Regions from separate parts of the Mesorhizobium sp. M7A.F.Ca.US.010.02.1.1 genome, predicted to be linked through region 2. Evidence: riboswitches for the same ligand, from Rfam matches in the RefSeq annotation. Region 2 holds a riboswitch; the other holds the start of a gene.

Region 1 (7,977 bases), on a different contig from region 2:
ACGACCGCACGACGGCCGCAGAGCCATCGGTCGACCCATCGTCGATGACGATGATGTCGAGATCGATGTCTTCGCGCTGCCTGAGCAGCGAGCGCAGCGCCAGGCCAACGAACTGTTCGCGATTGTAGACCGGCATGATGACGCTCAGCCTCATTGGCGTCTCCAGCAGCGTTCCGGGCTTGGCTGATCCGACCCGATTGTGTCGAGCATCATAGCATTCGCCAATCGGCGGGACTCTTCAATTCGAAGATGCCCTGGACCTCACGCCGTGACGGATCGGCCTTGCGCCGCCGCATCGACTTGTGGATCGCGCGCAAGTGGTTGCGGACCCTGCCGCTATGCTCCTTGGTGACATTTCCGGCGTGGCGTCGGTAGTAGATCGCGACCGCGTCCAACAATTCGTAGTTCGGTCCCGCCTCGAAAACGCGCAGCAGATAGTCGGTATCCTCAGCCTGCTCGAAATCCTCATCGAACTCGCCCGTCCGGCGGACAAGCCCTCTGCTGAACACGGCGGCGCTCAGCGAAATTCCCCGAAGCGTCATCGTGCGGCTGTCGACTGCCGGTTTCAGCTGCTCATCGTCGATCCGGTCGACCAGCGTCATCAGCGAATAGGTCAGCTCAAGCCCGGGAGTAGCCTCGAAGCGGGCGAGATCGGCCTTGAACCGTCCGGCCAGCGAGATGTCGTCCGAATCCAGGAATGACACGAACTCCGCATCCGGCGGCAGTTGCCGCAGCCCGGCGTTGCGCGCCCTGGCTACGCCCATGTTGGATTGCTGGAACAGTCGGATGCAGGGGTTTTCGCGCATCATCGAGCGCACGGCCTCAGTAGAGCCGTCGGTCGAGCCGTCGTCGATGACGATGATATCGAGATCGGCGGCGTCCCGCTGCCGCACCAGCGAGCGCAATGCCGAAACGACATAGCGCTCACGGTTGTAGACGGGCATTATCACGCTCAGTTTCACGAATCGCCCCGCGCGAGAAAGTCCGCAATCGTGCCGGCTATCTCCTGAGGCTGCGTCCCCAGCGACAGACGATAGCACGGCAGCAGGCGGGTCAGGTCGCTGAAGAAGCGAAAGCCGCTCTCCCGCTCGCCCGGCATCTGCGCTATGCCGGACGGCGCCAAGGCAATCATGGCATCCCTGCGCGACACCGGCACGATTGAACTTGCCTCGCCTCCGCCGATATGTGGCACCACCAGCGCAACGATGTCCAGAGTTTCGGGCACCGGCCGAGGCGCGATGTCATCAATGTGAAAAGTATGCTTGCCTTGCCAGTTGAGCGGACCATGCGCCTTCAGCCGGTGCTTCAGCCCAAGCCGCGCGAACCCCTGGGGATCCTGCTTGAGCGTTGAAAACAACGGGCGGGCAGTCACGCCGTTGGAGAGGTCGACCAGCACATAGTCGTCGCCGACGCTGTCCAACCCGTGGAGAAGGCCGGCGGCGACGGTCCCGGATTTCCCGGCGCCGCCCGCGCCGGCCAACAGCACGCCCTTGCCATTGGTGCCGAGCGTCCCCGCATGGGCCAGCCGCATGCCACGTGCCGCATATTCCCAATGGAGGAAGGGGCGCAGCGGCGCTCCCGGCTCCCACGGTGGAAAGGCGTCGGCCGAGGCCATCAATTGCACGCCAACGCGACGTTGCGGATCATAGAACTGCCAGAAATCCAGGTCGTGGAAATGGTTGCCGCGCAATCCTGCTTCCGCCAGTTGGGTGGCGAAGCCATGCTGCGTGAAGGGTCCCTGGCCCCAACTGGCCGGTACCGCGATGCCGTCAATGCCGGGATGCGCGACGAAGATGCGGCAGATGTCGGCAGGCGTTCGGCTGCCCGGAGCCGTGACAAAGCCATGAGCGAAGGCATCTGCCAATGCGCCGGGGCTGACATGCGCGGTCAGATCCAGATGCGGCAAGCCCACCTTGCGGGTCAGCGGATAATGCGCGGCGCTGCTCTCCGCTTGCGCCAGGACATGACGTGCGTAGTCAACCAGGTTTTCGAGAGTGACGTTCGGCATGGTCTGCCTGTTCCGGAGCTGTCCGGCAACGAGAACCTGATGGGCGCTTCAGTTGGCCTGCTTCACCGCGGGCCAGCCGAGGGGCTCCTCGACCTCGTGGATGGGATCGACGACAATGAGATCGGCGAGATCGTCATGGATGTCGACCTTGAGGGGCTCTCTGGCAGCGGCGAGCTGAGCCAGCAATTCGCTTGGAACCGGTCTTGCCACGCCATCGGTTACGGCCGCCAGCAAGCCGAATTCGAGCAATTGTGAGACAAAGCCGTCAATCGCGGCGGCATCGAGGGCGCCAATTCCGGTCGCGGCGCCGACCAGTTCGGAGGCAGGCACGCCGGACGACAGTGCATCCCAAAGTCTGCTGCCTGAATCAGAGAAGCCGAAATATTTGCCCGTGGTCAGGTCAAGAACGACGGCTTCGCCGTCGAAGGATTCAAAGACGATATCCTTGCTGGCAATGGCATAGATGCCGGATTGTCGCATGTTTGCTCCCCCGCCGAGCAGGCCGCGGAGATGATCTTCGGGCCTTACGGTCAACCCCACCGTTGCAGGCGTCTAACCATTTGCAGGGTTTTTGGCAAGATGGCGCAGGCTCGGGGCGAGCGCAGCCGCTCACGCTTCGATTTCAAGCGCAGAAAGCGGCTTCGAGCAACAGGCGAGGATAAAGCCGTCCTCGATTTCGTGATCGAGGATGCCGCCATTGTGGCTCATCTCGACGTCGCCCGCGACCTTCCTCACCTTGCAGGTGCCGCACAGGCCGAACTCGCAGGCGGCGGGAATCCGCACCCCAGAGGCGCGTGCCGTCTGCAGCACGGTCTGGCCGGCGACGCATTCGGCATCGACATCGGAAAGCGAGAACCGGATTGGTGTCACGGCCTCGACAGCAGCAGCGGCGCCGTCTTCCGCCGGCGGCGAGAACGGCGCCGGGATCTCCTCCACGGTGGGCGCCGCAAAGCTTTCCTGATGGTATTTCGCCATGTCGAAGCCGGCGGCGTCCAGCATGCCGCGCACGGCGCGCATGAAGGGATCGGGGCCCCAGCAGAAGATCTCGCGCTCACGGAAATCGGGCGCCAGCAATGGCAGCCGGATCGCGTCGATGCGGCCCATATGGCCGAACCAGCCCTCGCGGCTCGACCGCTCCTCGATCATGAAGCCGAGCGACAGGCCGGGCATGCGGCTGCCGAGCAGCTCAAGTTCCTTGCGGAAAATGATCTCTTCCGGGCGGCGCGCACAGTTGACGAAGCCGACATCTGTCCATGGCGCGCAGTCGTTCAGCCAGCGCAGCATCGACATCATCGGCGTCACGCCGGAGCCCGCCGAAATGAACAGATATTTGGCCGCCGGGTGGCTATGCAGCGAGAAGTCGCCGGTCGGCCCATAGGCCTTGACGTGCGAACCCGGCGTCAGATGGTCGAACATCCAGCGCGTGCCGGTGCTGCCCGCCTGCGCCTTCACCGTCACCGCGATCGAGAACGGCCGCGATGGCGAGGAGGACAGCGTATAGGTGCGCATCAGCGGCCCGTCCGATGTCGGCAGTTCCAGAGTCACGAATTGGCCCGGCTTGTAGCGGAACCAGGTCTGGTTGTCGGAGCGGAAGGTGAAGGTCTTCACGTCAGGCGCTTCGTCACTGACGCCGATCACTTCCAGCACCTGCAGCCTGTCGTTCCAGGGCGTCATCTGGTCGAGATGGCGATAGAGGCCAAGGTCCGTCATCGCATTCATCCTCTTGTCCCCTGGGCTAGGCGACGCTGCGCAGGGCCGGCCGGTCGCCTTCGGCAAGGCGCGGTCCGATGAACGACGCGTACCATTCGACGAACTGGATCACGCCGCCCTCATGCAGCTCCGAATAGGGGCCTGGTTCGTAGGCCGGCGACAAGATGCCAAAGGCGTTTTCCTCGACGATGCGACGGTCCTGGTCGTTGGTCTCGGTCCAGACATGGGTAAGCTCAGCGAGATCGTAGTCGACGCCTTCGACCGCATCCTTGTGGACGAGCCATTTTGTCGTCACCGCGGTTTCCGTGGCACTGATCGGCAGCACGCGGAAGGTGACGGCATGGTCGCCGAGGATATGGTTCCAGGTTGTCGGATAATGATAAAGCAGCAAGGAGCCGATGCGGTCGGTTGAAACGCTGTCGGACAGGTTCTTCTGGACCGCCCGTTTTCCCGTCATGGTGTAGCTGACGGCATCGCGCAGCAGCGGCGCGCGGGTGGCGCGGTACTGCCCTGCCGGATCGATGCGGAATTTGCTCGGCAGGCCTGATGCCTCGCATTTGGCCCAGTGCGCGACCATTTCAGGGTCGCTGTCGGCGCCGTTGACGCCGGTCACGGTCGGAGCCTCGGGGAAGGTCTTGCACAGCTCAGGATGATTGGCGGCGCAGTGATAGCACTCGCGGTTGTTTTCCCAGACCAGCTTCCAGTTGCCCTTCTCGACGATCGTGCTCTCGAAGGCGATCTTTGCTTCACGCAACCGGTGCGGCAAAAGATAGGGTTCGATCATCGCCCGCATCGGCGCGAAATCCGCCGGCTCCTTGGCCAGACAGATGAAGATGTAGCCGCCGACGCTCTCGCAGGCGACCGGCTTCAGGCCGAAATCACTCTTGTCGAAACCGTCGGCCATCTGGCGGGCAAACAGCAGGCGGCCGTCCAGCTCATAGGTCCATTGATGATACGGACAGACGAGCTTTGCCGCCGTACCCTTTTCCGCGTTGCACACGCGGCTGCCGCGATGGCGGCAGGAATTGTGGAAGGCGTTGATCTTGCCGTGCTGGTCGCGGACAAGGACGACCGGGTAGTCGCCGATCTGCACGGTGATGTAGCTGCCCGGCTTCGGCAGTTCGCAATCATGGCCGATGAACAGCCAGTCGCGATACCAGATCAGCTCCATGTCGAGCTTGAAGTAGTCTGGATCGGTGTAGAAGGGCTGCTCCAGCGAAAAGCCTTGCCGGCGCCCCTTCAGGAGCCTCAGCATGTCGTTGCGGGTATCCATGTCCTGTCCTCGTTTCTAAGGACTGAACTGGTGGTGATGGAGGAAGGATTGAAACGCAGGCCGGCTAGGTGCCAGACATGCGCTATCCACCTCTTGACCGCCCACCGCGATCAGTCGAGTCTAACAATCTCGGGCTGGTTTCCGGGCTCTGGAGTTGTCCTTGCGGACCATCGCGACACCTTCCCAGGCAGTTGCCCAGTGGTCTCCCGTTGCGACTTGAACTCCACCACCGTTGCGGGGGCAGCGCCGGATTCTGACCGGCTTCCCAATTCTCCGCCTCGTCGTCACGAAGCGGCACCTGAGATGGTATGATCTAACCACGATCGCGGGCGCGCCGTCGGCATGAAAACGACATCGTATCCATGCGGCGCGACACAGCATGCGAACGTTCCCGCAGACCGTCGCGGGCTGAAATCCACCTCCCGGATGGCCATTTTACCGGCTGCGATATCCCCGAATCGGACCCCTTGGCGGGGTCAAAAAAGGTTAACGGTTTCGAAAAGTGACTATTAGCTCGATCTAAAATCGAACCGAACGGTTCGTTTCTGTTGACGGTGCGTGCAGGACGGTGTGAACGCTGGGCCTTGAAACAGTCGGTGATCCATCCAGCGGTTACATCTAACATGCTGATATAAAGAAGAAAAATATACCCGTAGATTCCCTTGGCACAATTTCAAGGTGTGGATTCATGGTCCACACGGAACAACTTCGTGATTGGAAAAGGCGGGGTTGCCCTCCCACATCGGGGCTGTCCGAACGACGCGATTTCATTTCCAAGACACGCCGCTAGACGGACGGAAAAAGACGATACTGGAGTACAAAAATGAAAAAGATCATTCTCACTGCCGCAGCCCTTTTGGCCATTTCCGGCAGCGCCTTCGCTGGTAGCGACCACTACGGTTCGAACGCCGCGGCAGCCACTGCTGTCGACAGCTCGTACACCGCTTCGACCAAGAAGTCGGAACCGGCTGCTCAGGCGCCTGCCCAGGGTGCTGACCACAACCTCTTCGGCAACAACTAACAGCCGATTCCCAGTTGACGGCGGGCTCGCCCGCCGCCCTGGCGAAATTCAGACATTCAGGAGTATTTAAGATGAACAAGATCCTCATTGCTGCCGCCGCCGTTCTGGCCATCTCGGGCAGCGCTTTCGCGGGCAGCGACAACTACGGTTCGAACGGCTCCAACCAGCCTGCCGCCGCTGTGGACCAGTCGTACACGGCTTCCACCAAGACCTCGGAACCGGCTGCCCAGACGCCCGCTCAGGGCAGCGACCGTAACCTCTTCGGTCGCTAACAGCCAATTTCGCAACCGACGGCAGCTGTGTCTGCCGTCCTGGCGAAATCCGGAATTCAGGAGACTAAAATGAACAAGATCCTTATTGCTGCCGCCGCCGTACTGGCCATCACCGGCAGCGCGTTCGCCGGCAGCGACAACTTTGGCTCCAATGGCGCCAATCAGCCTGCGGTTACTTCGGTTGACAGCGCGCATACGAGCTCGGTCCGCAACAGCGGTGGCCTCGTCGAGAAGCTGCTCAATTCGTCGGGCGACGTGGAGAAGTCCGCCCCTCAGGGCAGCGACCGGAATCTCTTCGGCCGTTAACAGCCGAAGCTGATCTTCAACAAAAGAGCGGCGGGCCTAGCCCCCCGCTCTTTTTGCGTCCAAAACGCGGTCCTGCCTCAGGCCGCCTTCGCTTCAGCCTCATGAAGGGCAAACGACCGTCCGTCAGCGTCGAAGATATGCAGGTCCTCGCCATTGGCGCTCAGCCGCAATGTCGAACCACGCTTGACCTCGACATTGCCGGGCAGCTTGGTCACCAGCGGCAGGTCGGCGCGACCGATGTCGACATAGACCAGCTGAACCTCGCCGAGCTGCTCGAGATAGTCGACCGTCCCCTCGAACAGATAGTCCGCGCCGCTGGCGATGATCAGGTCCTCCGGCCGCACGCCAAAGCTCACCGCAGCACCCTTCGCCGAAGCAGGCGTTGCGATCGGCACGGTTGCCTTGCGTCCGCCGACATGGCTGACGACGGTCGGATTGCCGGTCTTTTCGATGGTCGCGGGCAGGATGTTCATGGCCGGCGAGCCAATGAACTGGGCAACGAACAGATTGCCGGGCTTCTTGTAGAGATCCATCGGCGTGCCGACCTGCTCGATATGGCCGTCCTTGAGCACCACGATGCGGTCGGCCAGCGTCATCGCCTCGACCTGATCGTGGGTGACGTAGATCATGGTCGTGTTGGGCATCGATTCCTTGAGCTTGGCGATTTCGATGCGGGTGGCGACGCGCAGCGCGGCGTCGAGGTTCGAAAGCGGCTCGTCGAACAGGAACACCTTCGGATTGCGCACGATGGCGCGGCCGATGGCGACGCGCTGGCGCTGGCCGCCTGACATCGCCTTGGGCAGGCGGTCGAGATATTTGGTCAATTGCAGGATCTCGGCGGCCTGACGCACACGGCGGTCGATCTCGGCCTTGTTCTCTTTGCCGATCTTCATCGAGAACGCCATGTTGTCGTAGACGGTCATGTGCGGGTAGAGCGCGTAGGACTGGAACACCATGGCGATGCCGCGCTTCGACGGCGGCACGTCGTTCACCACTTCGCCGGCTATTCTAAGCTCGCCGGAGGTGATTTCCTCGAGCCCGGCGATCGATCTCAGCAATGTCGACTTGCCGCAGCCCGACGGGCCGACGAAGACGATGAACTCGCCCGACTTAATATCGAGGTCGATGCCGTGGAGAATGTTCAGATTGCCGTAGGACTTCTTCACTTGTCTTAGCGTGACATCGGCCATTTGGTTTCCTCCAGTGATTGGAAATTCAGTCGAGACGCCCGAACCAGGCGCCGTAGCCGCCAAGCTCGATGGAACCGCTGTTCGCCTGCCCCGAAAATCCGTGCCCGGGCAGAGGTTGCAGCGATCGGCCGCCAAGGTCAACCTTGGCCGGCCCGGCTCCCAGATTGAAGACGCAGACGATCTGCTCGTTGCCTGCG
Region 2 (7,977 bases):
CACCCGCACAGCGGCAAGCACATTGAAACGATCGGGCAATCCCGATCAAGGCTTGCTGCTCTCCAGCTCAGAATACGCTTCGCGGAACCGGACGCTCGACGGCTGGAGACAACCCATCCTCACGCCCTCCTGAAGCTTGCTCGCGTGCAGGCTCGATGGCAACCGCAGGCGCGGAAACAGGGGCCGGCAGAACCACCAGTTGCGGCACCTGCTTGAATGAAAAGCCGCCGCGGATGTCGCCCATCTTGCCAGCGATGATGCCCATCGCCGCCTTTTCGAGGCTGCGATCATAGCGCGTTTCGGCTGTGGCCGGCGCGACGATGACGGCGCAAAGCGCTGCACCGCACAGAAGCGTTTTCATTGTTGTTGTCTCCCTGCCTGATCACGATCTAGCAGGGCGCCATTGAAAAACGGCCAACAGACACGGTAAGCAAAGCGCCAAACGTCAGCGTAAACAACGCGTTAAGATCGTTGGCCGGCAAACCGATTCAAGTCATTGAGACTTTGATTCAGGCGCGCTGGGCGTGGACTGTGTGCCCGAGTGCCACGAACACGGTGCGCACGATGCCGGCAGCATCGAGCCCGGCATCGGCATACATCTTTTCCGGCTTGGCGTGGTCGGTGAACGCGTCGGGCAGTACCAGCGGGCGCACCTTCAGGCCGCTTTCCAGTAGGCCTTCATGGGCGAGGAACTGCAGCACGTGGCTGGCGAAGCCGCCGACTGCGCCCTCCTCCACCGTCACCAGCACCTCATGCGAGCGGGCCAGCCGCCGGATCAGATCCTCGTCGAGCGGCTTGGCGAAACGGGCGTCGGCGACCGTCGTGGACAGCCCGGCAGCCCCTAGCTCCTCCGCGGCGATCAGGCAATCCTGCAGCCGCGTGCCGAAGGACAGCAATGCAACCTTGGTGCCCTCCTTGACGACGCGGCCCTTGCCGATTTCGAGAACCGAGCCGCGCTCCGGCATGTCGACGCCGACGCCGTTGCCGCGCGGATAGCGGAAGGCGATCGGGCCGTCATCATAGCTTGCCGCGGTGCGCACCATGTGGCGCAGCTCCGCCTCGTCGGCGGCGGCCATGACGACGAAACCCGGCAGTGTCGCCAGGAAGGTGGTGTCGAAGGCGCCGCAATGGGTGGCGCCATCGGCGCCGACGAAGCCGGCCCGGTCAATGGGAAAGCGCACCGGCAATTTCTGGATGGCGACGTCGTGGACGACCTGGTCGTAGGCGCGCTGCAGGAAGGTGGAATAGATGGCCGCGAACGGCTTGTAGCCTTCGGTGGCAAGGCCGGCGGCGAAGGTCACCGCGTGCTGTTCGGCGATGCCGACATCGAAGGTGCGCGACGGGAACGCTTCACCGAACAAATCGAGGCCGGTACCGCTCGGCATGGCTGCGGTGACGGCGACGATACGGTCGTCCTCGCGGCCCTCCTGGACCAGGCTTTCGGCGAACACCTTGGTGTAGGCCGGTGCGTTGGCTGGCGCCTTGGCCTGCGCGCCGGTGATGACGTCGAACTTGTTGACGCCGTGATATTTGTCGGCAGCGGCTTCGGCCGGCGCATAGCCCTTGCCCTTCTGGGTGACGACATGGATGAGCACCGGGCCTTCGCCATTGTCGCGGACGTTTTTCAGGACCGGGATCAGATGCTCCAGATTGTGGCCGTCGATCGGGCCGATGTGATAGAAGCCGAGTTCCTCGAACAGCGTGCCGCCGGTGACGTAGCCGCGTGCATGCTCGACTGCCCTTGTGATCGCACGATCCGCGCGCTTGCCGAGATAGGACGTCAGTTTCTTGCCGAAATCGCGCAGGCCGATATAGGCCTTGCCGGAGGCCAGCCGCGCCAGATAGGCGCTCATCGCGCCGGTCGGCGGCGCGATCGACATGTCGTTGTCGTTGAGAATGACGATCAGCCGTGCATCGAGCGCGCCGGCATTGTTCATCGCCTCATAGGCCATGCCGGCAGACATGGCGCCGTCGCCGATGACGGCAATGACGTTGTTGCGGCCGCCGGAGAGATCGCGGGCGGCGGCCATGCCGAGGCCGGCCGATATCGACGTCGAGGAGTGGGCGGCGCCAAAGGGATCGTACTCGCTCTCGGCGCGGCGGGTGAAGCCGGACAGACCGCTTTCCTGGCGCAGCGTGCGGATACGGTCGCGGCGGCCGGTCAGGATCTTGTGCGGATAGGCCTGGTGGCCGACATCCCAGATCAGCCGGTCGTCGGGGGTGTTGAAGACATAGTGCAGCGCCACTGTCAGCTCGACCACGCCAAGCCCTGCGCCCAGATGACCACCCGTGCGGGACACGGCGTCGACCAGCTCGGCGCGAAGCTCGGACGCCAATTGCGGCAGTTCACTTTCGGCAAGCGTGCGCAGGTCGGCCGGGATGCGGACCTTGTCGAGAAGCGGCGTATGCGGCGTTGCGTTCACGGTGCTCGGGCTTTCGGTTGATGGGCGAATAGGCCGCCGGCCGGCGAAAGTAAATGTGTGTCAGTGACGCGGATCAGGCCCTAGTCTTTTGTCTATGCATTTCGTTCTGCCACTTTTGGGTGACAGGGCATCAGCTTTCCGGCAGCGGAATAAACTCTTCCTCGTCTCCGGGAACGATGTCGAAGCGGCCCGTCTTCCATTCCTCTTTCGCCTGTTCGATGCGCTCCTTGGACGACGAGACGAAATTCCACCAGATGTAACGCTTCGAACCAAGAGAGGCGCCGCCGAACAGCATGAAATGCGCCCCGGTCTGCGACGACACGACGATCTCGTCACCGGGACGGAACACCAGCAGCCGTTCGGCTGGGAATACATCACCCGAAATTGAGACCTCGCCTTCCAGCGTATAGATGGCGCGTTCTTCCGCATCAGCAGGGATTTTCACGCTGGCGCCGGGCGCCAGGCGCAGGTCGGCGTAGAGCGTCTCCGTGTCGGCCCTGACCGGGGACCGCAGTCCCTGGAAATCGCCGATGATGAGGCGCCCGTTGACGCCTTCGGCTTCGATCTCGGGAAGCCGAAGCGCTGCGGTATTCTCGAAAACCGGTGCCACCTCTTCCTTGTCGTCCGGCAGCGCCAGCCATGTCTGCAGGCCGGATACCGACATCGGCGCGCCACGCAGTTCCTCCGGTGTACGCTCCGAATGGACGATGCCGCGGCCGGCGGTCATCAAATTCACGTCGCCGGGCTGAATGACCATTTCGGTGCCGAGTGAGTCGCGGTGCCGGATCTTGCCGTCGAACAGATAGGTGACCGTCGACAGGCCGATATGCGGATGCGGACGGACATCCAGTGCCTGACCGGCGCGCAGGACCGCGGGCCCCATGCGGTCGAAGAAGATGAAAGGCCCCACCAGCCGCCTTTTTGCCGTCGGCAGGGCACGGCGCACCTGAAAACCGCCGATATCCTTGGCGTTGGGTATGACCATCAATTCGATCTGATCGCTGGCGAAGGCATCGCCTGCCTCAGGGTCTTTCCCGGGGAAGAAGCTCATGGACTCTCCTTGTCGGTGGTCGAAGGCCGCCTGGCCGCATCAGGCAAAGCGGATCGCCGCCTTTGCCCGCAGCTTGGCCGCCACCTCTTCGCGATTACGCGGATGCTGGTGGGTTTCCAGGGAATCGAGCAGTTCGCGCGCCGAGGCGGCGATGGCTTCGACGGCATGGTCGAAGGCGTGCTGGTTCTGCTTCGAGGGTCGCGTGGTTCCGCTCAGCTTGCGGACGAACTGAAGAGCCGCGTCGCGCACCTCGTCATTGGTTGCCGGCGGATCAAAATTGAACAGGGTCTTGATGTTTCTGCACATCGCTTCCGTATCTCCTCTTGTCCTTGAGCTGTTTCAATCGGAACGAGTTATATCCTCGATCATGATCATGTCCAAAAACCGGTGAGGCGAGGCCATCGTTCGGACCGAGCCTCAATCCGCGTCGAGTGGCTCCGTTCCAACCGGCTTGCCGTCGCGCGACAGCCTGATCTTCTCGACCTTGTCCTCGGCGGCCTTCAGCAGCCGGTCGCAATGCGCCTTCAGCGCCTCACCACGCTCATAGATCTTGATCGACTGGTCGAGCGGCACGTCGCCACGCTCCAGATCATCGACGATCTTCTCCAGCGCATCGAGTGCCTGCTCGAAGCTCATCGCCTTGACGTCTTCGTTGGTCTCATCGGCCATCATTCATCCTTTCATCAGTCGCCCGACATGGGCGGCGACCGAAAATGCCAATCCCTGCAGATCGTAGCCGCCCTCGAGCAGGCTGACGAGCCGGTTGCCGCTGTGGCGTGCCGCGCGCTGCATCAGCTGGCCGGTCGCCCAGTCGAAATCATCCTCGGTCAGATTGATCTCGGCCAGCGGATCGCGGTGGTGCGCGTCGAACCCCGCCGAAATGATGATCAGGTCGGGCGCGAAATTGTCGAGCGCGGGCAGGACGCGCGACAGGAAGGCATCGCGAAACACTTCGCTGCCGGTCTGCGGCGCCAGCGGTGCGTTGACGATGTTGCCGGCGCCCGTTTCGGTCTTCGCTCCGGTGCCGGGATAAAGCGGCATCTGGTGTGTCGAGCAATAGAGCACCGACGGATCGTCCCAGAAAATATCCTGCGTGCCATTGCCGTGATGCACGTCCCAGTCGACGACGGCAACGCGCTCGACACCGTGTTTCTTCTGCGCATAACGCGCCGCGATCGCCGCCGTGTTGAACAGGCAAAAGCCCATCGCCGTGGTCTTTTCGGCATGATGGCCGGGCGGCCGGGCGGCGACGAAGACGTTGTCGGCGCGGCCCGAAAAGACATCATCGACGGCGGCGTTGGCGGCGCCGATCGCGGTGATCGCCGCTTGCCAGCTCTTCGGGCTGGCAGTGGTGTCGGCATCGATGCGGGCAATCCCCTCGTCGGGGATGGCGGCGCGCACGCGGGCGACGAAATCGGCGGGATGCGCGTAGAGGATGGTGGCCTCGTCGCCTTCCGGCGCCTGAATACGATCGAGCCCGGCAAAGGCTTCGTCGTCGAGCACGCGCTCGATGGCGCGTAAGCGGTCGGGCCGCTCGGGATGTCCGGGCGGCGTGAGATGCTCGAGGAAGATCGGATGGGTGTAGAGACGGGTGGTCATCGTCCTAATCTAGTGACCCGGATCGACAAAGGCCATGCACGGGCGGCCGATGACTGGGGAAAATCGCGACTGCGTCCATTCGCGTCGCCGCAGGCATTGGCCCCGCGGGCGCTTCGGCGTAAGGTCCCTGGTACTGCCTGGTGCCCGCCGCAAGCGGGAGAATCGGGAACACGGTTGAATTCCGTGGCGTGCCCAACGCTGTGAGGGGGACCGCGCCGGTAAATGCCACTGTCGATGACGGGAAGGCACCGGACGCGGGTTGATCCCGAGCCAGAAGACCGGCCTGGCAGGCATTGTCATCCGCGTGGTCAGGCGGATGGCATCAGAGCGACGTGCGTCTACTTGGACGCACAAAGTACGCTCTGTCAGTTTTGAATCTGCAATCGCAAGGGGACAAGCGATGCCGGAACACATGACCGCTGCCATTGACGATGGATTTGACCAGAATGCGCGCGATGCGGTCTACCGCGCCATGTTCACGCGGCGTGACGTGCGCAGCCATTTCCTGCCCACCGCGATCGATGACGACGTGCTGGCACGGCTGCTGCTTGCCGCCCATCACGCGCCATCGGTCGGCTTCATGCAGCCATGGAATTTCATTGTCATTCGCGATGTCAAACGACGGGCGGAGGTGCGCGACCTGTTCCTGGCCGCGCGAGAACAGGAACTGCCGGCGATCGAGGCGGAAAAACAGGCGCTGTACCGCAAGCTCAAGCTGGAAGGCATCTGCGAGAGCGCGCTCAACATCTGCATCACCTGCGACCGGCAGCGCTCGAAGGGTTCGCCGCTGGGACGCTGGCACAATCCGGAGATGGATCTCTACAGCACCGTCTGCGCGGTGCAGAATTTCTGGCTGGCCGCGCGTGCCGAGGGCGTTGGCGTCGGCTGGGTGAGCATCATCGAGGCTGAGGCGCTGAAGCGGCTGTTGGCCATTCCGGACCACGTAACGCCGATCGCCTATCTCTGCGTCGGCCGTGTTTCCGAGTTCGCTCCCAAACCGGACCTTGAAACGCATGGCTGGGGACGGCGGCTGCCGCTGCCGGAGCTGATCATGAGCGAGACCTTTTCCGGGCAAGGCGAGACACAGCTCAAATCCACCGTGGCGCGCCTCAACACCGTTTCTGCCTCACCAGACATCACCCGCCCAGCGGATCAGGGTGTGGCGCCGGCCGTACCCCAGCGCGAACCGCCGAAGGAGGCCAGCGCCTTGTCCTTGAGCTCTCTGAACTTCGACGACGCCTCGGCCAGCCGGGCGTCCCAGGCGGGATCCGGCACCTGGCCCGCAATGGTCTTGAAATAGACCTGCATCAAGCAGGCGATGGCGAAGGGTTCAATGAACGCCGCCTTGAATGCCCAGGCGAAGACGATGGCGAGCACAAAAGCCCAGCCGGCGAGCTGACCAGGCATCAGGAACAGAATTGCGCCAGCAGGCGCCAGCATCATCAGAAAGATGATGAATGACACGCCCCACATGATGACCGCCAGCCAGACGGCGTTCTTGACCATGACCTTGCCGTTCTGGGCATACAGCACGACGCCTTGGCGCGCCGTCTCGAACGGCGAGGCTGAATTGATGCGGATGTTGTAGCCGAGGATGATCTCGTCCACATAGGTCAGCGACAGGCGGATCACGGTGTTGATGAAGGAGACCAGGCCGCTCAGGCCCGGTATCGGCAGGAAGGCGGCGATACCGCCGAGCAGGCTGGTGATGGCGCGGATGGCACCCTTGACGAGTTGGTCGACGACGAAAAGGGTGTTGGCCTCGGCAAAACGCTGGGTCACGATATCCCTGGCGTAGGCGATCTGGTCCTGACCGCCGGGAATGTCGCGGCCGTCGATCAGATGAACCATGACGGCGATGTGGCCGGCCTTGACGATGTAGAGGATGTATTCGCGGATCCAGTAGACCGCGATCGAGACGATGCCAAACCCGACCACGCCGCCCCACAGGGCAAAGGACATGGGCCCGTCGGGATCGGTGGAGATATGGCCGACGCCATAGCCGACCGAGGCACCGGTGCCGGTCGCCATGATGTAGGCCAGTGTGATGCCGAAATAGACGATCATGCGAAAGACGATGAACGGCCAGGTCCGCATCATGATGGACACCGACCGGCCGATCTCGAAATCCCACATGTGCCCCGAATCTCCGCCTCAGAGATGGTGGAAGAGGATGGGCTCAACCCGGCGATTGTCAATTGCCGGCCCTTGACGCCGAAGGGCAACGAATTCGGGCTGACGGTTTTCTTTCGGAGCCTTTCGCCGGCGCGCGGCTGACGGAGCATCAAACGAAAAACCCGCCTGTGCGGCGGGTCACTGGCGCAAATCAGCACCATGGACGAATATATACCTTAGCTGAGGTCACCGAGTCAAGAAAAAATTCCTATCGGGAACAGCTGCCGGGCACGAAAGCTCCGGTGGGAACTTCAATTCGACTGCGGGTCCGGCTTCTTGAGCAGGCCTTCGAGCAGTTGCTTGAACGCCGTCACCACCTTCTTCGACGTCGCTTCGGGGTCGCTCGAATTGGCGATCCGTTGCGCTGCCTGGCTGCTCGCTCCGTTGATCAATCGCGAGGCCGTCTCGGGGTCGAGGCTGGAGACAACGACCCCCTCCTCCTGCAGCGCGGTCAGATGGTCGGTCATTGAAGCGATGCACGCACTGCAATTCGGCCATTGCGCTGGATCCCCCAGCACGGCCGGGCCATCCCGGAACATGATGCGCTGGATTTCCGGCTCCAGCGCCATCTCGATATAGGTCGAGCATTCGTCGACGAAATGTTGCCAACGGGTCGGCGCTCTCGACGCGACCTCATTGATGCGCGCCGCCATCTCGCCGTCAATCTGGGCTATGACCGCCTGCAACAGCCCCTTCTTGTCGCCGAAATGATGATAGAGCGCACCGCGC

Evidence for each region. A riboswitch is a leader RNA that binds a small molecule or an ion and turns the genes downstream of it on or off. The one in region 2 is predicted to bind cobalamin.
Region 1: it holds a riboswitch for cobalamin, as region 2 does, so the genes downstream of both, EOA19_RS03935 (aromatic ring-hydroxylating dioxygenase subunit alpha) here and bluB (5,6-dimethylbenzimidazole synthase) in region 2, are expected to answer to the same signal.

Annotation. Positions count from the first base shown of each region.
Region 1 is NZ_RZRV01000003.1:86,135-94,111, forward strand. It holds gene EOA19_RS03910 (glycosyltransferase) at 1-154, opposite strand, end outside; gene EOA19_RS03915 (glycosyltransferase family A protein) at 210-944, opposite strand; gene EOA19_RS03920 (serine kinase) at 959-2,008, opposite strand; gene EOA19_RS03925 (PqqD family protein) at 2,057-2,488, opposite strand; gene EOA19_RS03930 (hybrid-cluster NAD(P)-dependent oxidoreductase) at 2,618-3,718, opposite strand; gene EOA19_RS03935 (aromatic ring-hydroxylating dioxygenase subunit alpha) at 3,744-4,991, opposite strand; cobalamin riboswitch at 5,106-5,308, opposite strand; gene EOA19_RS03940 (DUF680 domain-containing protein) at 5,815-6,012, shown strand; gene EOA19_RS03945 (DUF680 domain-containing protein) at 6,084-6,284, shown strand; gene EOA19_RS03950 (DUF680 domain-containing protein) at 6,354-6,590, shown strand; gene ugpC (sn-glycerol-3-phosphate ABC transporter ATP-binding protein UgpC) at 6,668-7,780, opposite strand; gene EOA19_RS03960 (alpha-glucosidase) at 7,806-7,977, opposite strand, start outside.
Region 2 is NZ_RZRV01000001.1:330,362-338,338, reverse strand. It holds gene EOA19_RS01620 (hypothetical protein) at 68-361, opposite strand; gene dxs (1-deoxy-D-xylulose-5-phosphate synthase) at 510-2,423, opposite strand; gene EOA19_RS01610 (pirin family protein) at 2,554-3,474, opposite strand; gene EOA19_RS01605 (DUF2277 domain-containing protein) at 3,514-3,780, opposite strand; gene EOA19_RS01600 (exodeoxyribonuclease VII small subunit) at 3,892-4,143, opposite strand; gene EOA19_RS01595 (histone deacetylase family protein) at 4,147-5,073, opposite strand; cobalamin riboswitch at 5,195-5,375, shown strand; partial or broken gene bluB (5,6-dimethylbenzimidazole synthase) at 5,390-6,103, shown strand; gene EOA19_RS01585 (hypothetical protein) at 6,226-7,209, opposite strand; gene EOA19_RS01580 (TetR/AcrR family transcriptional regulator) at 7,500-7,977, opposite strand, start outside.